3 regions of the Vibrio sp. STUT-A11 genome follow, and region 2 is predicted to be linked to each of the others. Evidence: predicted binding sites of a transcription regulator. Region 2 holds the regulator's gene; each other region holds the start of a gene.
The links. The regulator PurR, encoded in region 2, represses purine synthesis genes. The targets are predictions, from matches to a motif close to TNANGNAAACGTTTNCNTNA.
Positions count from the first base shown of each region.

Region 1: the regulator PurR is predicted to act here: its motif matches at 6,663-6,682, upstream of OO774_RS03875 (uracil-xanthine permease family protein).
Region 3: the regulator PurR is predicted to act here: its motif matches at 5,684-5,703, upstream of guaB (IMP dehydrogenase).

Region 1 is NZ_AP026763.1:826,809-834,746, reverse strand. Features, by position in the region: gene bcp (thioredoxin-dependent thiol peroxidase) at 1-426, shown strand, start outside; gene OO774_RS03910 (AI-2E family transporter) at 530-1,603, opposite strand; gene OO774_RS03905 (sulfurtransferase TusA family protein) at 1,604-1,840, opposite strand; gene OO774_RS03900 (M48 family metallopeptidase) at 2,156-3,607, shown strand; gene arsC (arsenate reductase (glutaredoxin)) at 3,624-3,974, shown strand; gene wrbA (NAD(P)H:quinone oxidoreductase) at 3,975-4,547, shown strand; gene OO774_RS03885 (DUF2069 domain-containing protein) at 4,567-5,007, shown strand; gene OO774_RS03880 (DUF2066 domain-containing protein) at 5,077-6,276, opposite strand; gene OO774_RS03875 (uracil-xanthine permease family protein) at 6,732-7,938, shown strand, end outside.
Region 2 is NZ_AP026763.1:2,246,290-2,254,227, reverse strand. Features, by position in the region: gene OO774_RS10585 (alpha/beta hydrolase) at 1-132, shown strand, start outside; gene OO774_RS10580 (DUF2007 domain-containing protein) at 333-656, opposite strand; gene OO774_RS10575 (TVP38/TMEM64 family protein) at 656-1,348, opposite strand; gene OO774_RS10570 (TfoX/Sxy family DNA transformation protein) at 1,531-2,121, opposite strand; cyclic di-GMP riboswitch class I at 2,238-2,326, opposite strand; gene purR (HTH-type transcriptional repressor PurR) at 2,592-3,596, opposite strand; gene torD (molecular chaperone TorD) at 4,028-4,675, opposite strand; gene torR (two-component system response regulator TorR) at 4,940-5,650, shown strand; gene elyC (envelope biogenesis factor ElyC) at 5,957-6,742, opposite strand; gene cmoM (tRNA uridine 5-oxyacetic acid(34) methyltransferase CmoM) at 6,857-7,657, shown strand; gene mukF (chromosome partition protein MukF) at 7,650-7,938, shown strand, end outside.
Region 3 is NZ_AP026763.1:2,703,604-2,711,541, reverse strand. Features, by position in the region: gene OO774_RS12720 (YfgM family protein) at 1-391, shown strand, start outside; gene bamB (outer membrane protein assembly factor BamB) at 404-1,564, shown strand; gene der (ribosome biogenesis GTPase Der) at 1,749-3,242, shown strand; partial or broken gene OO774_RS12705 (alanyl-tRNA editing protein) at 3,318-3,669, shown strand; gene OO774_RS12700 (zinc ribbon domain-containing protein) at 3,964-4,188, shown strand; gene xseA (exodeoxyribonuclease VII large subunit) at 4,201-5,532, opposite strand; gene guaB (IMP dehydrogenase) at 5,768-7,234, shown strand; gene guaA (glutamine-hydrolyzing GMP synthase) at 7,334-7,938, shown strand, end outside.

The DNA of each region.
Region 1 (7,938 bases), 1.4 Mb from region 2:
CTCGACCAAGACGGCAACACAGTGACACTTGGTGATTTTAAAGGCAAGAAAGTACTTTTCTACTTTTACCCGAAAGCGATGACTCCGGGCTGTACAACGCAAGCAAAAGGCCTGCGTGACATTAAAGCAGAACTCGACACACACAATGTGGTTGTGCTTGGCGTAAGTATCGACCCGGTAAAACGTCTGGGCAAGTTTATCGAGCGCGATGAGCTTAACTTCACACTACTGTCTGACGAAGACCACGCGGTCGCAGACCAGTTTGGTGTTTGGGGTGAAAAGAAATTCATGGGTAAGATCTACGATGGTCTACATCGCATTAGCTTTCTTATCAACGAAGAAGGCGTGATTGAGCACGTGTTCAATAAGTTTAAAACCAAAGACCACCATGAAGTGGTTTTAAATTATCTCAACGAAAACGCGTAAACCGTCGGATTGAGCCGAGCACCTAAATACAACAAAGCCCAGTACATGCTGGGCTTTCTTTTTTTCTCAGGCAGTGAGAATTGATTCACTCAGATTAGTGTAGTTATTCCTGCTCCGCAGGTTCAGTCTCTTCTGTACTCGGTAGCGCATTCCAAACGGCTTTGACTAACGTAGCCAATGGGATAGCGAAGAACACACCCCAAAATCCCCATAACCCGCCAAATACCAACACAGCAATAATGATGGCGACTGGATGGAGGTTTACTGCTTCAGAAAACAGCACTGGCACCAACACGTTCCCGTCCAATGCCTGAATAATCCCGTACGCGAGCAGTAGCCAATAGAACGGCGGTGTAAGCCCCCACTGGAACAGCCCTACGATCGCCACAGGAACAGTAACTGCTGCTGCGCCGATATATGGGATAAGAACGGACAATCCGACTGCGACGGCTAACAATGCGGAATAACGTAAATCCAGAATCGCAAAAGTAACGTAGCTAACCCCGCCAACAATCAAAATTTCCAGCACTTTACCGCGAATATAGTTTGAGATTTGTTCGTTCATCTCGTGCCAGACTTTGTTTGCTAACTTGCGGTTTTTAGGCAAAATACCACTGGCCATACCGAGCATCACTTCTTTGTCTTTCAGCAAAAAGAAGATCAGCAAAGGAACCAGAATTAAATACACCGCTAATGTTGCGAGACTGACTAAAGATGCCAAAGAGCCTTTAACCACGCTTTCCCCAAGACCTAAAGCTTGGTTTTTCGCATTGGTTACGATAGTTTCCACAATCTCCAGGTTCGCGAGCTCCGGATGGCGCTCTGGCAACGTAACAATAAACTTCTGTAAGCCATTGTACATATTGGGGATATCGTTGATTAAGTTACCAACCTGAGTCCAAATGGTTGGTACTAAACCAAACAAAGCAATCAACATCAAACTAATGAAGATCAGCAATACAATGATTACTGCGAGCGTGCGCGGCACCCCCATACGGCACATTTGCACTACCGGCCACTCCAGCAGGTAAGCGAGTACAATCGCCACCAATAGTGGGGCAATGAGATGACCGAAGAAGTAAATAGTGATAAAACCAAACAGCAAAATCGCTACCAGGCTCACTGCATGTGGATCTGAGAATCGACGTTGATACCAACGACTTACCATTTCGAACATCTAAGCGGATTCCTTATTGAAAACAGTCAATGTGTAGTGATCTGATGTTGGTTGGCAATCAACCACGTACCCTTGAGCATTTAGGTATTTCACAATATCTTGTTTAGAGCTGTTATCCGTAACTTGAATGACAAGATTTTGATATTGCGGATTTTCTCCTTTAAATGCCTCAACAGTGTGACGCTTTGCAAGTAACAGTGCCAAGGGGCAGCGTTGCTTACGCAAATCAAGTAGCATGGATTCCATTGTATTGCTCTGCACTTATGATAGGGTTGTATTGTAACGGCTTTTCAAGTTGGTGCTAGCACTTCTGACATGATTTAACCAGATCCTGAAATCACTCAGATATACACAATTTACGAAACCAATTCGTTTATTCTTGGTCTTATTGCTAGCATATACCCAAATGATTTCAAGGAGCATAATAACGCGAGTTTCTCGAGGTTATTTGGGCATACTAATAACAGGATGGCCGTAAAGTATAGTGGTGACGTTGTGAGGTACGCGACCTCCTGCCACATACTCAGGTATTTGGGAGAACCTTTAAAACGTATGTTAAAACGCACTCGATCGCTAGTTTGCTTATGTATTGCTACTGCAATTAGTTCGCCAACAACCTACGCCAATAGTATCGACTTACCAGATATTGGAACCGCCGCTGGGAGCACTCTATCGATAGACCAAGAGTTGATTTATGGTGATGCCTACATGCGCATGCTCAGAGCGAGCAAGCCACTGGTCAACGATCCTGTGATTAATGAGTATATTGATTCTCTCGGTCACCGTTTGGTGGCCAATGCAAATGATGTAAAAACACCGTTCCATTTTTTCATGATACGTGACCGCAACATCAACGCTTTTGCGTTTTTTGGTGGCTATGTCGCTTTGCACTCAGGTTTGTTTCTACACGCTCAATCTGAGAGTGAACTCGCCTCAGTGGTTGCTCACGAAATCGCACACGTTACGCAACGTCACCTTGCACGTAGCATGGAAGAGCAAGCAAGACGCTCACCAGCATCATTGGCTGCATTAGCTGGTGCTCTACTACTTTCTATTGCAGCACCAGAAGCCGGTATTGCCGCCATTACTGCCGCAACGGCTGGTAATATGCAAAGTCAGATAAACTATACGCGCGCTAACGAGAAAGAAGCTGACCGCTTTGGCATCTCAACACTGGCAAAAGCAGGGTTTGATGTACAAGCTATGCCTCGCTTCTTTGGTCGACTAGCAGATGAGTATCGTTACGCGAGTAAGCCGCCTCCGATGCTGCTTACTCACCCGCTCCCTGAAGACAGGATCACGGACAGTCGGCAGAGGGCGCAGGCTTACCCACCTCTACGTATACTTCCTTCCATTGATTACCATCTCGCACGTGCACGTATTGTTGCCCGTTTCGCAGGTATTGACGGACAAGCGGCATTAGGTTGGTTTGAACAAACACAGAAGAAAGCCACCGCCGATATCATGCCAGCGTTTGATTATGGTCGTGCTCTGGTTCACTTGGACAGTAAGCGGTTCTCACAAGCAGAGCCAATACTGAACAAACTGCTGACACAAGACCCAGGAAATCCGTTTTATCTTGATGCGATGACCGATCTGTATATTGGGCAAAAACAGCCAGATAAAGCGGTGGAAATGCTGAGTAAAGCATTGACGCGTAATCCACAGAATAAAGTTCTGACGATTAACTATGCGAATGCCCTGCTAGAAGCCAATATATATGATCAAGCAGTGCGTATTTTGCAACGATACACCCATGACAACCCTGAAGATACCAATGGTTGGCAGCTATTGTCGAAGACTTATCACGAGTTGGGACGTAACGATGAAGAGTTGGCTGCGCGCGCCGAAATCTTGGCATTACGCGCGAATTGGAATAAAGCGATTCAATATTATAGTGAAGCAAGTAAAATGGCTAAGTTGGGCAGTTTAGAGCAAGCACGATACGATGCTCGTATTGACCAACTCATGATCCAAAGAGATCGATTCATGGCATTACAATAACGAAATGGAGAAAACCATGTCAGTCGTGATTTATCACAACCCTCGTTGCTCAAAGAGCCGTCAAACTCTCGAGCTGCTGGAAAAAAATGGTGTTACACCAGAAGTCGTAAAATATTTGGATAACCCACTTAGCGTGGAAGAACTAAAAGCACTCTATACTCAACTAGGGTTCTCTGCTGTTCGCGACATGATGCGTACCAAAGAAGCCGACTACAAAGAACTGAGCTTAGGTGATGCGTCAGTCAGTGATGAACAACTGTTCGAAGCCATGGCACAAAATCCAAAACTGTTTGAGCGCCCTGTTGTTGTCGCAAACGGCAAAGCGAAGATCGGTCGCCCTCCAGAGCAAGTGTTGGATATTCTATAAATGGATTGCCAGATCCTTATTTTGTACTTCAGCCGTCACGGCGCAACAAAACAACTGGCAAGACAGATAGCAAGAGGAGTTGAATCGACTCCTCAATGCGAAGCAATTTTGCGTACAGTTGAAGAATTGTCACCTCACTCACATCCCCCTTCCGATCCAATTGTTACTCTAGAAGAGCTGAAAAAATGCGATGGTCTTGCATTTGGTAGTCCCGTCTGGTTTGGCAACATGGCAGCGCCTTTAAAGCACTTCTGGGATCAAACCACACCTTTGTGGGTAAGTGGAGACTTAATCGATAAACCAGCGTGTGTATTTACCTCATCCTCTTCGATGCATGGTGGTCAGGAAACCACACTACAAAGCATGATGACGCCATTGTTGCATCACGGGATGATGTTATTGGGAATTCCTTATGCAGAACCAGAGCTGCACTTAACTCAGTCGGGTGGTACGCCATATGGCGCGAGCAGTGTCGGCAAAAAGCCAACGCTCACCAATGACGAAGCCCGCCTGGCACAGAAGTTGGGTAAACGACTAGCAACAGCAGCACTCAAGCTGAAAGCTAGCGAGTAAATTCAAGGATAGTAAATCGATGTCTGAATCTTTTGACCAACCTGCACTCAGTGCACAAACGAAAAGCTATCGTTATTTAGCTTTGTTTGGCAACTTGGCTTTACTGGCTTGGGTAGCAATTTGGCAACTCGCGCTGTCTCCTCACCCTCACTTGAGTAGCACAACGCTTGCGATTGCATGGTGTATTCCATTATTGCTTCCGTTGCCGGGTATATTGGCGGGCAAACCCTATACTCACGCTTGGGCAAACTTTGTGTTAATGCTGTACTTTTTGCACGCGTTAACCATTTTATATGTCGATGGCGGAGAACGTTGGCTCGCAGCGGTCGAGCTTTTGCTAACGACGCTAGGCTTTTTTGGCAACATTCTATTTGCGAGAGCAAGAGGCAAAGAGTTGGGCCTCAAACTCAAACGCTTATCCCAAGTAGAGAAAGAGGAAAAAGCGAAGTTCAACAAATAAGGCCAACGATGAAACTAAAAAGAGTCGCGATTTGTGACTCTTTTTTATTACTTTCAAAATGTTAGCATTCTATGAACGTTGACTAGAGGTCCATTCATAAATTACGTCATACTGCTCTTGCACCGGCTTAATTACAACAGGCTCTGATTGTTTTACTTCTTCAACTGAGGCGTCAGCGGTCACAACATCTGACCCCAATTGCGCTTCTTGCGTGACCAATTCTGTTTGCACTGAATCTTGAGCTGGTTGTAAAGGCGCAACTTCTTCCACTGGCTTTATTGGCTCTTGGTACTCACCCAGTTGCGAGATCGATGACGCTTCTTTTTCAAACGTTTCTTTAGAAGCCAATAAATGAAGTTTAAGAGTTAGCTCGTTACCTTGAACACGCTTGACTTCAGTTCCAGCAACAGAGTTAAGCTTGTTTAACGCGCTTTCTAAACGGAAAAAGTCTTTCGCGGAATAAATGTTGACCACTTTCATCGTGATCCCATCAGAAGCTTCACCAGACACAATCACGGCGCTCTTACCTGCGTAATAATCGGTAATCCCATCAACCATTTCATTCATCGCATTCGATCCAGATGCAGCCCCACTACGAGGAGAACGTTGAGAGACAAGAATAGCCGATGGTGATTGGTCATATAACGTCCAGCGAACTTGATCGCCCTGAGCTTTTACCACCAGCACGGCATCTGCCGGGTAACGTTGGCTAGCCTTTGCTATCGGATCAGCAAAACCACCCCATAGGTCTGAAACACTAACACCGGTCACATCATCAAAGTCACCGACTGGAAAAGTAATCGGTAACCCTCGAGCTTCGGCTGCGGCGTGCAATGCAGAAACCTTCGGCGAGTCTGAGTGCTCCCAGGCAATGGTACGCTCATAAGCATGCTCTTCAATCGCCCAGACGAGAATATTGGCACGGTGAGCCGACCAAGATGGCAACTGCGCCTGAGTCAGAAGAGAATGAATCTGACTACTACTGAAGCGCATTTTCAAACTTGGTTTGCCTTCAACCTGCCCGTAACCGAGTTGAGAAATGTAGCGAGAACTTGAGCTCAATGCCTTTTGAATAACCGGATTGCTTAAAGAAGCTTGAGAACCAGTCGCTCGAACAATCACCTCTTTCATACCTTGTTCACGAGCCAAAGACTCACCGTTGTTTTGCTCGCTGTCGATAACCACTTCAGCACGATAGATATCTACCTGCGTAAGTGCATACACGGGCAGGGACAACCAACCTATCAGTATAAGAGCTAAATAGCGCATAGTTTTCATTTTCCTTTAAATAAGAGAAAGCATAATAAGCAACTATCAAACCTTGAGCAAGGCAACTCATGGGTAAATAGCTTGGAATTTGACCAACTTACGTCATTTGCGGCACAGTGTTTAGAACGGATAAACAAGTGGGCCTTTTTTGTTATCAATCCATCTGCGTATCCAAAAAGTGAATTCCCCAGAGCTCGAGATAAAGGAAAATACCCGTTTCCAACATGACACCTTGCGCTATGCGCGACACGTTATTACATCCTTTACTTTGCGCCTCATCTAACAAAACATGAACTTTGGTCCACAAAACAGGCACTTTTGTAAGAAAATCGCTCTAAAGGCCTATTTTATCCACTTAAAATCATCGAAAAGTTTGATCTGACCATTGTCGCAAACGTTTGCTGAGTGGTACTATTCGCCGGATTTGTCTGCATATCTTTAAATAGGAAATGATTATGAAAAATGCGTTACAAGGCGCTCAGATGCTCTTTGTCGCTTTTGGTGCTTTGGTACTCGTGCCTCTTCTGACTGGCCTTGATCCAAACGTAGCACTCTTCGGCGCTGGTGTTGGTACCCTCCTCTTCCAATTAATCACTAAACGTTCTGTCCCAATTTTCCTTGCTTCTTCTTTTGCGTTTATTGCTCCTATTATGTTCGGTATCCAAACATGGGGTATCGGTGCAACTATGGGTGGCTTAATGGCAGCAGGTATGGTTTATATTGCCCTGGGCGCGGCGATTAAAGTTCGTGGCGTAGGCTTTATTCATAAGATTCTGCCACCAGTGGTTGTTGGCCCAGTGATTATGGTTATCGGCCTGGGCTTGGCTCCAACCGCTGTGAATATGGCGATTGGTAAAACAGGTGACGGTGCTGCTCAATTGGTCAATGGTGATGCAGCGGTCATGATCTCTGCCGTTTCACTATTAACAACTATTGCACTGAGCGTGTTTGCGAAAGGCTTCTTGAAGCTAGTACCAATTGTTGGTGGTATCTTAGCGGGTTACTCTGTCTCTCTTGCCTACGGAGTGGTTGATTTTACCCCTGTTGCTCAAGCAGCTTGGCTGGCGATGCCAAACTTCACTACGCCTGAATTCAACATCAATGCCATCCTATTTATGATCCCAGTGGCTATCGCACCCGCAGTGGAACACGTTGGTGATATGCTGGCTATTTCAAATGTGACAGGCAAAGATTACCTTAAAAAACCTGGTCTGCACCGCACAATCGCGGGTGACGGGGTAGCAACTATGGCTGCTGCTATGGTCGGCGCGCCACCAAATACAACCTACAGTGAAGTCACTGGCGCAGTCATGCTAACCAAGGCATTCAACCCAAAAATCATGACATGGGCAGCCGTGACTGCAATTGTTCTGGCTTTAGTTGGAAAGTTAGGCGCTATCCTGCAAACCATCCCTGTACCGGTAATGGGTGGCATCATGATCCTACTGTTTGGTTCTATTGCTACCGTGGGCCTGAACACGCTGATCAAAAACCACGTTGATCTACACAAATCTCGTAACCTGGTTATCGTTGCTGTTACGCTAGTATTTGGTATTGGTGGCATGGCTTTCGGCATTGGTGAATTCAGCCTACAAGGCGTTAGCTTGTGCGGTATCGTGGCAATCATTCTTAACCTGGTTCTTCCTCATGACTTGGGTGAAA
Region 2 (7,938 bases):
ATGGTTGCGGCACATAAACTGAGTGTGCTTCGCGAGATCCCCAACTGCGGCCACGTTTGTAATGTAGAACGTCCAGAGGATTTTAATCAGTACTCGATTGAGTTCATCAAGCAACAAACGTTAGTTGCGTAATCTATAAGGTCCTAGGTTTTAGGCCCTAGGGGAGCTCTAGCTCTCTTGCTGTATTCAGTTTTCCGTAAGCGAAGCGCACCGTATTCCAAAACAACAAATACCAACGTTCAATAAAAACACCGAAGTCCCCGCGAGCAATCCTAGGACCTAGGACCTAGGATCTAGGACCTATCGCCTTAACTACCCATCCCCTTAACTACCTATCCCCTTTCATCTATCTGATAGCCACACTGCCAGCACGCGCCAAATTGGCCTTCATTGAGTTCCGAACATTTAGGGCATGTCCAATCTTGATAGGTGTTTGGCTGTGTCTGTTTTTGATAGGCTTCAATAATAGCCAAGGCTCTCATCTTCTGTTCTGGATTCAATAACCAAACGTAAGGGTCGGTATCGTCGCCGAATGGTAACTCTCCTTTCAATCCGAAAATGCCTTCTCCTCGTACTTCACAAAAAATTTGCTCTGTTTTCAGCAACTCACAAACGATATGCGCTTCTGCCGGGTTTTTCGCAATAAATATCTTCATCAAGAGTTTCCATTTGGCTGCACTTGAGTGGGTCTGAATTTATTCATCAGCCATTTAGCAATGATAGGAAAAAGCCCAAGCAACGCAAATGAAGCTAACACGCTCGGTGAAACGATATCAGAGAGGCTTTCAATCGTTGCCAGTTGAGTACCTGCATTGAGATAAACAGCGGTGCCTGGAAGCATACCTATTTGGCTGGTCAAATAAAATCGGCCAACAGACATCGGGGTTAATCCCATCAATAGGTTGATTAGAAAGAAAGGAAATACAGGGATCAATCGTAATGAGAGTAGGTAAGATGCCCCGTCTTTTTTGACGCCTTGGTTAATCGCGTTGAGCTTTGAACCAAATTTTGTTTGTACCCAATCTCGTAATAAGTAACGACTACTCAGAAAAGCTAACGTTGCCCCGATCGTACTGGCAAATGAGACGAGAAGTAAGCTAGTCCAAAAGCCGAATAGAGCAGCGGCTAACAGAGTGACGACCGCTGCACCGGGAATAGAAAACGCGGTGATCGCGACATAAGCGACGAAATAGAGCGTAACAGCAAAGACAAACCGTTGATCGATATAGGCGTTAAGTGCGTCTTGCTGGGCTTTAGCGTTCTCTAAAGTGAGGTACTGGCTAAAGTTAACGGCTAATAAAATTATCGTTAACAGCAGTATTAACCCAAAAACCAGTTTTTTATTCATTGTCGTACTCCAGAAGAACAGCCTTGCTCTAAAACGTTAACAGGTACCAGTAGTTAAATATGGTACTCATAACAATCATTTGATATACAAAATAACAGACAGTTTGAGGCTGGAAAAAATTTCAAAAAAAACCGCAGTCGAAACTGCGGTTTTTATACATCGAAAAGGTTTATCTCTTTCGGCTAAGAGAGCGCACTTTTTAGCTCTTCCCTTCGAGATTGGGGAACAACGCTCCAATGAGTGCCGTTAATCGCCCCTTCTAAAGCCCATAGCAACTCAATGCTTACTTTTGCGGAGTGCGTATCACGTATCGCTTTGTAAGCGCCTAATGCGCCAGTTTCCTCAAGTTGTTCTACTGATTTAATACCAGCTTTCTTAAGCATTCGTTCTGTCGCTAGTCGTAAATTGGGTAGATCTTTCAACCTGTCAGGTTTACTACTGGCTTGCTGCTTTTTTTCTAAATTGGCTTGTTCTAACGACTTCTTCGCTACTTCTATCAAGCGTTCACTGGATTCCCATAAGTCGTCGGAAATCGCATAGTACTTAGTAACGACCGGGAAACCACGTTTCTTGTAAACGTACGGTTTTAGTCCTTGCTTCTCGAAGTTAGATGAAGTTTGTTGGTCTGCTCGTATATGAAGTTGATCATTCACAACCAGTGCAAACATCGTTTCATCAGCGAAAAGTCCGAAGCCACCAAACATTGAGCGCGACTTGATCGTACCAAGTGCCTCAAATAGCTTCATAGAATCTTTGAGTATCGGTTTATCCATGATGTGTTATCTCGGTGTAATTAATATTACGCCACCAAAAGTCAGGTCCGAGAGAGTAGCAAATACATGCAAGCACAATGTCATTAAAGGGTAAACTCATTATATGCATATTTGCCATCGGTAACCCCGCTACCTTCCATTTATCGAATGGTTAAGGCCGGAAGCTTTGCGTCCCACCCTTTCGGATGGTTTGCCCTGTGCGTGACAGGTAGAGAATACTTTTTATCTTGAATTAACATCACATTTCAGAGATCAAATTGTGATATTGCTTCAATAAAACGACCATGTTTTATGGGTTTAGTTTCGTATTTGAGATTGAAGGCTGAGCACAAGTTTGAGGCGATGTGAGGTGGATCGTGTTTAAAAAAAACAGTAACTTATAAAGCGTTTGCTGACTAAAGTGAACAAAAGGGTGATAAAGTTATTTTTCCGGACAAAAAATAAGCGCTCAGGTGAGCGCTTACTGGTCATTAATTGAGTTTTTTCACTGTATTTCGAACGACCAACTCTGGCTGCATTTCAAAAATGCGTTTTTCGTGTTCTTTGTCTTTAATACGTTCAAGCAGAATCTCGAAGGCATTTTTACCGACACGACGCTTTGGTTGGTGGATCGTTGTTAGCGGTGGCGAAAAGTATTCTGCCAACTCGATATTGTCGTAACCGATGACGGATACCTCGTCAGGAATCTTAATGCCATTCTGTTGTAGACGGCTCATGAGACCCAACGCCATGGTGTCATTGAAACAGAATACGGCTGTTGGGCGTTTTGCCATTGCGGTAATTTTGTCTGCGACCAAAACAGCGGTATCACATTCAAAGTTACCTTCAAAAAACCAGTCTTCGTTTACCGGTAGGTTTGCTTCTGCCATTGCTCGACGGAATCCAGCAATCCGCTCTTGGCATGCGAGTTTTTCAAAGTGACCACTTAAACAAGCAATATCGGTATGACCGTTATCAATCAGATACTTAGTCGCGATGTAACCGCCTTCCTCTGAGTTATCCATGATTTTGTCTGCTTGCGAGCTTTCTGGACCCCAATCCATGACTACTTTTGGAATATCAGCGTGACGGTCAAGCATTTGCTTCAGCTCTTCTGTCAGGTCGGAACACATCACCAGTATGCCATCGACACGCTTTTCGGCGAGCATGCGAATGTAATCTCGTTGCTTTTCATAAATACCACCAGTGTTACACAAGATAAGTGTGTAGCCTTGGCGGTAGCAGTAACTTTCTACACCATCGATAACTTCAGAGAAGAATAGGTTGGTAGATTGCGTTACCAACATACCGATAGTTCGCGTTGAGTTACATTTTAAGCTACGAGCAACCGCACTTGGTGCATAGTTAAGCTCATCAACCGCTTTCATTACTTTTTCTTGCGTTGCTTCTGCAACAAAGCGCGTTTTGTTGATAACGTGCGAAACAGTGGTGGTAGAAACGCCGGCTAATCGAGCAACGTCTTTTATAGTGGCCATAAATGGTGTCCTGTATCGAGCTACTAATATACCGTGGAAGATAAACCTAGTGCTGAGTGTTTGTGTAAACTTAGCGCAACATTAACAATGGCGCTGAGTCTGTTTAGCAGTGGTTACTCCGAAGTCGGTAGAGGGTAAGTAGCAACAGCGGTCGATAATGCTCATTTTCTTCAACCGAGTGAAGAAAGGTCATCAACCTATTAAGAAAACACAAAAACCGCTTTATTTCAGCGGTTTACATAAAATCATATTTAATCGTTTGCGTTCACATTTTAGCCCTATGCGAGCAGGCTGGCAATAATTTCAGCAATGGTTTTGTGTCTCTGAAGTCACATTTTGATTGCTAGAAAGCGAGCGCTTGGAACAATTTTAATAGTTAACGAATAAAAAATAGGGAACCTAATAGCCAGGCTCCCTAAAACAGGCGGCAATTATTCACCAAGAAGGTAAGCGCTGTCCAGTTTACAAAATGCAATTAATAGTTGCGCGACGCTGGCGTAGAAGCCAAAGTCATCCAATTGCTGACACTTTTGCGAGAATTGTGGTAACCAAGACATGAGTTGACCTTCGATAAATGCATTTTGTTTAACGAAGGCTGCTTCCATATGTTTTTCTTGTTCAAACTCATTAGAGCGGATGATCATGTTACCCAAGAAGTCCAGTTCTACCGCTAAGTGGTCGGCTGGTTCTTTTAGATTGTCGTCAACTTGGACACCATACTCAGCCATCAACTTTTCCATCTCTTCTGCTGGCTTGTCATTGAGCAAACCAGATTCGCCAATGTACATAGAAGCGTAGGGAAGCGCACCGTACTTTTCGGTTTTTAAGAACAGCTCACAAAAGTCCGCAGCAAGCTCTAGCTGAGCATCTGCGCGGTCTTGTAGGCGGTTCAGTGCGTCTACAAGGTTATCTATCGAGGGCTTGAGAGATTCATTTTCACCTAAGCCCGCCAAAAAGCTACGAATTTCGACACTATGGTAAGTCTCCAATTCTTTGTCTGTTAGTTCTTTGGCGAATAAGCTAGAAAACCACCAGTAAATTTCGGCACGTTTTTCATTAAAAGCTTTCACTTCTTGCATTTTAGGCTCCTGAATGATGCTCTATTTCTGGCACCACAAAATCAAATTCAGATATCCTTTAAGTGTAATCAATTAAAATGAACAGCAGTAACTATAACTATGATGTTTTATAGAGAAATATGTCCATTTGTTAACAGGGCTTGGTAAGCTTGTTTTGAATCAACAAAATCACTAAATCTTGCTTTTTAGTCCGCCTATGACTAGAAATGTTAATAGTTATGAATAGAATACATCTCGAATGATCAATGACAGAAAGTGGTGTAAATGAGCTATCACGTATTAGTCGTAGAAGATGATGTTGTAACGCGTAGTAAGCTAGCGGGTTATTTTCAAAATGAAGGTTATATAGTCAGTGAAGCAGAGAGTGGCACGCAAATGCGTGAGGTACTGCAAGCTGGCGATGTTGATCTTATCATGCTGGATATTAATTTGCCGGGTGAAGACGGCCTGATGCTTACGCGCGAATTACGCAGCCAATCGGATATTGGTATCATATTAGTTACAGGACGCACGGATAGCATCGACAAAATTGTTGGCCTGGAAATGGGGGCTGACGATTACGTCACCAAGCCTTTTGAACTTCGTGAGTTATTAGTTCGCGTTAAAAACTTGCTGTGGCGTATTTCGACCGCACGCAATGGGACAAGCAAGACAAACGAAACCAACGAGCAACATATTGTTCGTTTTGGCGAGTGGACGTTTGATATTCAACGTCGAGCGTTGAGCCGCAATGGTGAGCCAGTAAAACTAACCAAAGCCGAATACGAGCTTTTGGTGGCGTTGTCGTCTTATCCGAATCAAGTGCTGAGTCGTGAGCGTATTTTGAATATGATCAGTCATCGTGTGGATGCGCCCAATGACCGTACCATAGATGTATTAATTAGGCGTATGCGTGCCAAGATGGAGTTTGATCCCAAGAACCCACAAATTTTTGTCACGGTTCATGGCGAAGGCTACATGTTTGCCGGGGATTAATACCCAAAAAACAAGCTCAACAAAAGGAGAGCGCTAGCTTAAAGCCAATCGCGTAACGATTTTATCTGTGTCATTCCAGCGAGCTCAAGCGAGACTAGGAATCTAATCGCAGCGCGCTGAGCTGTTAATGAAATAATTTCGGCTATAAAGTGCGCGGAAATTAGATCCTGAATCACACTCCTTCGTCGTTGTTCAGGATGACTGGAGACTTAAACATGCCGTTAGCTACTAAACGAACGGCATTTAGCCGTTGCTCTCCTTTTTTGTTTCTCAAAGTTACCTTACGTAAAGCACTCGACGCATGAGCTATTGAGGTTCTACCATCGGCGTTTGTCCTACCATATCACGCAAGCGTTGCCAGATACTGCCAAGATATTCATGCCAAAACAGTTCGGTTTGCTCCAAGTAACGCGCTTTCGGTGAGTATTTATCCCAAGCTTGATTGACTTCTTCGATGGCCAAGAAGTTTGTCGGTGCTGGGAGGGGTTTAATCCCTGCTGCATTAAATTCATACAGAGCTCGGCTCATGTGGCTGGCCGAGGTAACTAAAACAATTTCCTTTTGCTGGACGAACGCCGCAGCCTGACGTGCTTCTTCCCAAGTATCTTTTGCATCTTCCAATAAAATAATATCGGATTTCGCCACACCTAGCGCCAGAGCGACGTTTGCCATCATACGCGCATGGCTGATTTCAGATCCGCCGTCATAGCCGGAAAGAATCAATTTAGCGCCAGGATACATGCGCAAAATACGAATGCCTTCTGTTAAACGCATTAGCGCGGCACGACTTAACTGAGAAGTGGGTGGAATTTCGTCATCGATAACGTGACCATTGCCTAGCACCATCACGTAATCGATGGTTCCAGAAACGGGTAGAAACGCTTTGTGTTCACGTTCCAGTGGCATAAGAAGCTTGGTTGAAACAGGCTGGAAGGCAACAAGGAAAATGCCGACAAAAGAGAATAAAACAACGAAGCAGCCGGTTTTACGCTTAGTGGTAAAACTAATGAGAGCCAGGCCCAATAATCCTATCAGCAGCAATGCTGGTAAGGGCATGAGCAAAGCTGACACTACTTTTTTCAGCTCAAACATACATAAATAGTCCGAAAAAACATCAATTGAAAATAAAAATGAGGGTATTCCTCTTTATTCCTGCTTTCCTTGTGCCAGAATAGCGACACAATCCGTTATGATAACTCAGCAGAAGTGACAGAAGACCGCAATTTCGACGATATCGCCCACAAATTTGCAAAAAATATTTACGGCTCCGATAAAGGGGAGATCCGCCAAATCATTGTGTGGGAAGATTTTCTACAGATTCTAAGTGAATTAGAGGCAGACCAGCAACCCCTAGAAGTTTTGGATGCGGGTGGTGGTTTAGCACAAATGTCTCAAAAGCTTGCTAAGCTCGGACATCGTGTCGCGTTATGTGATCTATCTTCGGAAATGCTGCAACTAGCCAAACAGGATATTGAAAATAACGGTTTGCTTGAGCAGTATCGCCTGATTCATTCACCTGTCCAGTCCATTGGCGAGCACATGGAAAGCCAGGTGGATCTTGCCATGTTTCATGCGGTGATGGAGTGGTTGGTCGATCCTAAAACCGCTCTCGAAACGGTATTGGAGCAAGTGAAACCGGGAGGCATTGCATCGGTGATGTTCTATAACCACCATGGTTTAGTCTACAAAAACGTGGTTTGTGGCAACATTCCTCATATTTTGGACGGTATGCCTCACCGGAAAAGATTTAAACTACAGCCGCAAAAAGGCTTGAAACCAGAAGAAGTCTACCAATGGATAGAAGACTCGGGGTTCAGTATTTGTGGTAAATCTGGTATTCGCTCATTCAGTGATTACATAGGAAATATGCAATACATGGGTGATTACGAGTTTGAAGATGTGTTGGCGCTAGAAAAACAACTTTGTCGACAAGAGCCATACCTCTCATTAGGTCGCTACATTCACGTGTGGGCCAAAAAGAAAGAAAACAGGAATAACAATGAGTGAGATGACTCTCGATGCTGCAGAACAACCTATTGATGAATTGGTTGGCTGGGTTAAGCAGCAAGATTTCTCGTTGAACCTGACCACAGAGCGCTTGGCATTTTTAATTGCCATCGCAGTACTAAGTAATGAAAGGTTTGACGATGAATTGGGTGAAGGTGAACTGCACGATGCGTTCGCTATCGTCACTCGATTATTTGATGAAACGGGGGAGGCCTCTGCTTTCAGGGCAAACAATGCCATCAACGAGATGGTTAAGCAGCGCCTTATCAGCCGTTTTGTCA
Region 3 (7,938 bases), 460 kb from region 2:
TCAAGCTTTCATCGACTCAAGCAAAGCAAAAGAATATTCAGTATTGGCCGCACTGCAACTCGCAAAGTCGCAAGTTGAAGCACAAGATCTTTCTGCAGCGCTAGAGCAACTAAAGTGGGCACAAAGTAGTACTGAAGATGCAGCATTGTCTCCACTTATCAGCTACCGTATAGCTCGAATTGAAGCGGAACTGGGTAACTTTGATGCAGCGACTTCTGAACTAAGCAAAGTCACCGAAACCGCATGGACAGGTCGGATCGCGGAGCTCCGTGGTGATATCGCTCTTCGTCAAGGCGACAAGGATGCCGCGTATGCTGCTTACACCGAAGCACAGCAAGCGACGGATGCAAGTCCGACACTACAAATGAAATTGGACGATCTGGCGAAGTAAGGACCGCATTGGATGAAAAGTGTCTTTAAAAAAGCCTTGTTAGGGGCGTTAACGATGGGAATTCTTGCTGGTTGTGCCAGCGAAGAAGATACCATTGTGATGGCGCCGCTACCTCAAGTCGATAGTGAGTTTACGACTCATACTGAGTGGAGCACATCGGTCGGTGATGGCGTGGGTCATTACTTCTCTAAGCTGTCTCCAGTTTATGCGAATGGTACTTTATTTGTTGCCAGCCGCGACGGTGTTGTCAAAGCGCTGGATCCGGAAAACGGCAAGCCGTTGTGGGAATCAGACCTGGAAGAAAGTGTCGTTGCGAGACTTTCTGGTGGTATCACGGCTGCTTATGGAAGCCTATTTATTGGCTCTGACAATGGTGACGTCATCGCACTTTCTCAAGAGACAGGCGAAGTGAACTGGCGTGTAAAGGTTGGCGGAGAAGTACTGGTGAAGCCAGTTGCTGATTCTGGTCTTATCATCATTAATACCAGCCGAGGCACGCTTGTTGCTCTCAATGAGAGTACTGGTGAGCAACGTTGGGCACTGAGTACTGAAGTTCCTAACCTGACTTTACGTGGTGACAGTACCCCTGTGGCGATTGGTGGTGGTGTTTTCTGGGGTACGGCAAATGGTCGACTCGCTGCCGCGATTGTGGAGCGTGGTCAGCTTATTTGGCAACAACCAATCGGTACTCCAAAAGGTGCAACGGAAATCGACCGTTTGGTTGACGTTGACGCTTCTCCAATCGTACTTGGCGGCACTCTTTTCACCATCGGCTTTAATGGTCAGTTAGTTGCGGTTGATTTACGCTCTGCAAATCCGATTTGGAAGCGTAATTACTCATCGGCGAATGACATGGCAACAGATGGCAATCGTCTGTTTGTCATTACTGAAAAAGATCATGTTGTCGCCGTTGATGCGCGAAGTGGCACTGAGTTGTGGGAAAACAGCTTGCTAGAGCACCGTCAATTGACAGCGCCAGTTGTGATAGGCAACTACTTGGTTGTTGGTGACTCATTGGGTTATCTGCACTGGATGGATCGCTCAAGCGGTGATTTCGTCGCGCAGCAATATGTTGATGACAGTGGCTTTGCTGTTGGCCCAACAATGCTGTCTGATGGTTATGTCCTTACTACTCGCAATGGCGATGTAAAGAAACTAACCATTAACGAATAATATCGTGATATAATTCACATTCGGCTCCTGGCTGGTGACAGTTAGGAGCCGTTTTGTTGTTTGAAATTATTGTTTATTTATTAAAAGTTATTCTTGACGTGGTTATAGGTAAAACCTGGTTTGATTTGGCATTGGGCAAGTCGTTACCTATAACTACAGAAGAAAGATTATTGTAGAGGTTGTTATGGTACCTGTTGTGGCCCTAGTCGGGCGTCCGAATGTAGGTAAATCTACACTATTTAACCGATTAACTCGCACTCGTGACGCGTTGGTTGCGGACTTTCCTGGCCTGACGCGAGACCGTAAATATGGCCAAGCTAAACTTGGTGAAGAGCACGAATTCATCGTCATTGATACCGGTGGTATTGATGGTACGGAAGAAGGCGTTGAAACAAAGATGGCCGAGCAGTCTTTAGCGGCCATTGATGAAGCTGACGTAGTGCTATTCCTTGTTGATGGTCGTGCTGGTCTTACGCCTTCTGATGAAGCGATTGCGGCGCACCTGCGTAAAATTGAAAAGCCAGCAATGCTGGTAGTAAACAAAATTGATGGTATTGATGCCGATGCTGCTTGTGCCGATTTCTGGCAATTGGGTGTCGACGACATGTACCAGATCGCTGCAGCTCATGGTCGTGGCGTGACAGCACTTCTTGAACGAGCTTTAGCGCCGTTCTTTGATGACTTGCTGGGCAGCGAGTCAGAAGAGGGTGAGATTGAAGATCTGACTGAATTTGAAGATGCTGAAATCCTAGAAGAAGAGTACAGCGAAGAAGAAGCGGAACAAGAGTTCAAGCGTCTTCAGGATCAGCCAATCAAACTAGCTATCATTGGCCGTCCAAACGTTGGTAAATCAACGTTGACCAACCGTATTTTGGGTGAAGAGCGTGTCGTTGTTTACGATATGCCAGGCACCACACGCGATTCTATCTACATTCCGATGGAACGTGATGGTCGTGAATACGTACTTATTGATACCGCAGGCGTACGTCGCCGTGGTCGTATCAATGAAACGGTAGAGAAATTCTCCGTCGTTAAAACGTTGAAGGCTGTCGAAGATGCAAACGTGGTTCTGCTGGTTATCGACGCGCGTGAAAACATTTCTGATCAAGACTTAAGCCTGCTCGGTTTTGCTCTGAACGCTGGCCGTTCTATCGTACTTGCGGTAAACAAGTGGGATGGTCTGGATAACGATGTGAAAGAGAACGTGAAGAAAGAGCTAGACCGTCGTCTGGGCTTTGTTGACTTCGCTCGTATTCACTTTATTTCAGCATTGCACGGTACTGGTGTTGGTCACTTGTTTGAGTCAATTCAGGAAGCCTATAAATCGGCAACGACACGTGTAGGTACGTCTGTTCTGACTCGTATCATGAAGATGGCTGTTGATGATCACCAGCCGCCTATGGTTCGTGGTCGTCGTATTAAACTGAAATACGCACACGCAGGTGGTTATAATCCACCAATCGTGGTTGTTCACGGTAATATGGTTCGTGAGCTACCAGATTCGTACAAACGTTATCTTATGAACTATTTTCGCAAGTCTCTGGAAATTATGGGTACACCAATCCGTATTAACTTCCAGAACAGTGAGAACCCATTTGAGAACCGTACGAATAAACTTACGCTTTCTCAGGAACGTAAGCGCAAGCGTATGATGTCCGCGGTTAAAAACCGTAAGTAATCGAATTCAACAATACCCAAGTTTTGCTTGGGTATTTTTTTATCTTCAAAACACAGAACAACGACTATGACGACTACTGTGGATAAATGTCTGGATACGTATTTTAGGTAAAACACTTCGAAAAAGAGGGCTAAACAGCGCAGATATGCTGTCGTACCTTAGTGATATAGAACATAAGGTCAATGCTCAGCTATCCGAATGGCTTCAGCGTGACGAGTCGATCATTATTGAGTGTCATGGTGAGAATCTTACCGATTCTCGCTATTGGAAGTGCGATCTGGGAGAGGGTGAAATCGCTGTGATCCCTTGTGGTGGCACGCATGCCAGTCACTTAAATGAATTTGGCTCAATACACTTCACCTTACGAGAATGTGGTGCGCAAAGCATCGAAATGCACACCGAAGTAAAAGCGTTTTTAGATAATTAGATCTTTTTATTAAGTTCTGTTTTCTTTGTTTTTTAACTTTCGTTTTAGTGTTTTTATCTGTTTGAAATTGAAATGCAGAATATGTAACTTATGCTTTCGGTGTGTGGTTATATAAATATTCTTTTAGGGGGTGATCGCTGATCAAGTGGGTAATATCCGAAGATCAGAGTAAGATCTTTATATGCCCTAATGAGTAACGCATCAATCCGATATCTCAAAAGCAGTGACGGCGATCATTGTTTGGCGTGGCAAATTTTGAATAATGAGATCAAAAAATGAGTAAGGTAAAGGCGTATGCAGCAGAATATTTGTCCGACTTGTGACGTTGAATTAGAGTGGACGGGTCAGTATCACTGTAACCAGTGTGACTCCGATTTCAAAAAGGTAGGGTTTTGTCCCGATTGTGACGCTGAACTGGAAAAGCTCCAGGCTTGTGGGGCGGCGAATTACTTCTGTAATACCTGTAATGAACTCAAATCAAAATCTCGAGTTCGATTTGAGTTTCAAAAGATTGACTAACGCTAAACTGGGTTAATTGACGGTCGAGCGAATCTCGCCATTTGCTAAACGGGTGACCAGACGGTCGCCCGTTTTCACATCTTCAGCTTGTGTAATTACCTTGCCTTGCTCTGTTTGCGTGATGGAATAGCCACGTTTGAGGGTCGCAAGCGGGCTCACTGCCTCCAGCTTTTCTGCAGCCATTGCCAGTTGATGACGCACAGTCAGTAATTTGCGATCCATGGCATCCAACAGCTTTTGCTCGACACGGTCTAGCCTCGATTTTTGCTGAGCTAAGTGTCTGACAGGAGAGTTCAACTGTAGACGGTGGTGTTTACGCTCAATCGCTTGTTGACGAGAATCGATGAAGCGTTGCATTGCTCTGCGTAGTCGTACATCCAGTTCATCTAATTGCTGTGATTGACGCTGCAACTGATAGCTAGGATGTTGACGCTCTAAACGGTGTAGCAGTTGCGCTGCTTGTCGTTTTTGCTGTGCCAAATAGTAACGCATTGCGCTCGCCAATTTATGTTGACGAGTGACGAGAGCTTGATCTTTATGACTGTTATCGCGGCTTACCAGCTCCGCAGCTGCCGAAGGGGTTGGTGCTCGTACGTCGGCAACGAAGTCAGCAATCGTTACATCGACTTCGTGGCCAACGGCACTAATGATAGGGATTTGGCTGGCCGAGATCGTACGTGCAAGGATCTCGTTGTTAAAGCACCATAAATCTTCTAATGAACCACCACCACGGCCAACGATCAGCACGTCACATTCATTACGGCTGTTTGCACGACCAATTGCTTGTGCGATTTGAATAGCGGCATCTTCTCCCTGAACCATGGTTGGATAAATCACAATAGGAAGAGAAGGATCACGGCGTTTTAATACATCGAGGATATCGTAAAGTGCAGCGCCAGTTTTTGAGGTTACCACTCCCACGCGTTTCGGGTGTTCTGGCAATGTCTGTTTGTTTGTTTGGGCAAACAAACCTTCAGCAGCCAGTTTCATCTTGAGTTCTTCAAACTCTTGCTGCAGTCGACCATCGCCTTCTGGCTGCATACTTTCGATGATAAGTTGGTAATCACCGCGCGGCTCATAGAGAGAGAGGCGTGCTTTTACTAATACTTGGTTCCCGTTAGCAGGCTTGAAAGTTACACGACGATTGTTGCCACGGAACATGGCGCATTTTACTTGAGCGCGAGAGTCTTTAAGCGTCAGGTACCAATGACCAGAGACGGGAGCTGAGAAGTTTGAGATCTCTCCGACAAGCCAGACGATCCCCATTTCATTTTCCAACAGGAGACGAACTTCTGCATTAAGACGGGAAACAGTGAAAATGTTTTGATTGGTCTGGGAGAGCACAGCTAATCTCGTAGACGTGAGTATGGAAATTAGCGGAAATATAATACATAGCAAGGGGGTAATTGCAAGAAAAAAATTAAAAAAACTTGTAGTCAATCGATTGTGTTGAACGTATAATCCCTCCGCAATATCTAATCCAAATGTAACTCGTTGACCAAAACGGTTACCCTCATTATGCGAAACGATGAGACTTTGGATTGTTTTTTTTTACTCCTTTAATTGTGAGATATTGCAAATGCTAAGAATTGCCAAAGAAGCGCTGACATTCGACGACGTACTGCTAGTGCCAGCACACTCCACCGTTCTCCCAAACACAGCTGATCTTCGCACTCAGCTAACGAAAAATATTGCCCTGAATATTCCAATGATTTCTGCGTCGATGGATACCGTGACGGAAGCTCGTCTCGCTATTGCACTTGCGCAGGAAGGTGGCATTGGCTTTATCCACAAAAACATGTCTATTGAGCAGCAGGCAGCTGAAGTTCGTAAAGTTAAAAAATTCGAATCAGGTATTGTTACAGATCCAGTAACAGTAAACCCTGACGCTACCATCGCTGACGTAGTCGCACTGACTGAAAAGCACGGTTTTGCAGGTTTCCCTGTTGTCACTGAGCACAACGAACTTGTTGGTATCATCACTGGCCGTGACGTTCGCTTTGTTACTGACCTTGCTAAGAAAGTATCTTCAGTTATGACGCCAAAAGAAAAACTGGCGGCCGTAGAAGAAGGTGCAACTCGTGAAGAAGTGCAAGAAAAAATGCACGAAGCACGTGTAGAGAAAGTACTGGTTGTAAATGATGATTTCAAACTGACTGGTATGATCACAGCGAAAGACTTCCACAAAGCAGAGCGTAAACCAAACGCATGTAAAGATGGACGCGGTCGTCTACGCGTTGGTGCAGCAGTTGGTGCTGGTGCTGGTAACGAAGAGCGTGTTGCTGCTCTTGTTGAAGCAGGTGTGGACGTTCTACTTATCGACTCTTCTCACGGTCACTCTGAAGGTGTTCTGACTCGCATCCGAGAAACTCGTGCTGCTTACCCAGACCTAGATATCATCGGTGGTAACGTGGCTACAGGTGCTGGTGCTAAAGCACTTATCGAAGCTGGCGTAAGCGCAGTGAAAGTAGGTATCGGCCCTGGCTCTATCTGTACGACTCGTATCGTAACGGGTGTTGGTGTTCCTCAAATTACCGCTATCGCAGATGCAACTGAAGTTGCTAACCAATACGGCATACCAGTCATTGCAGACGGTGGTATCCGTTTCTCTGGTGATATCTGTAAAGCAATCGTAGCTGGCGCGTCATGTGTGATGGTTGGTTCTATGTTTGCTGGTACGGAAGAAGCACCGGGTGAAGTGATTCTGTACAACGGTCGTTCGTACAAATCTTACCGCGGTATGGGCTCTCTGGGTGCAATGTCTCAAGGTTCTTCTGATCGTTACTTCCAGTCTGACAATGCAGCAGACAAGCTGGTTCCTGAAGGTATCGAAGGCCGTATCGCATACAAAGGTCGCCTAAAAGAGATCGTACACCAGCAAATGGGTGGTCTACGTTCAAGCATGGGTCTAACGGGTTCTGCAACTATCGAAGATATGCGTACTAAAGCTGAATTTGTACGTATCTCTGGTGCAGGTATGCAAGAGTCTCATGTACACGACGTTCAGATTACTAAGGAAGCGCCAAACTACCGTCTAGGTAACTAATTGCCTAACGAAAACGTTTGCTTTTTCCTTGAAGCATTAAGAAGAGGCGAGTACACTCGCCTCGGTTTTAATCACTTAGCCTAAAAAAGACTGCTCAAAATGACTAAAAATATCCATGACCAACGTATTCTGATCTTGGACTTCGGTTCTCAGTACACTCAACTAGTTGCTCGTCGCGTACGTGAAATCGGCGTTTACTGTGAACTATGGAGCTGGGACGTAGAAGAAGCGGATATTCGCGAATTCAATCCAGATGGCATCATCCTATCTGGTGGTCCTGAAAGCGTAACGGAAGAAAACTCTCCACGCGCACCTCAATACGTATTTGACTCAGGTGTTCCTGTTTTTGGTGTATGTTACGGCATGCAGACCATGGCAGAGCAGCTAGGTGGTAAAGTAGCAGGCTCAAACGAGCGTGAGTTTGGCTACGCACAAGTTAAAGTTTCTGGCGAATCTGCACTGTTTAAAGATCTTGAAGCGATTCAAGACGTTTGGATGAGCCACGGCGACAAAGTAGTAGAAATCCCAGCAGACTTCGTAAAAGTTGGTGAGACAGACACGTGTCCTTACGCAGCGATGGCGAACGAAGAGAAGAAATACTACGGCGTTCAGTTCCACCCAGAAGTAACTCACACCAAACAAGGCCTACAAATGCTAGAGAACTTTGTTCTGGGCGTATGTGGTTGTGAGCGTCTATGGACCTC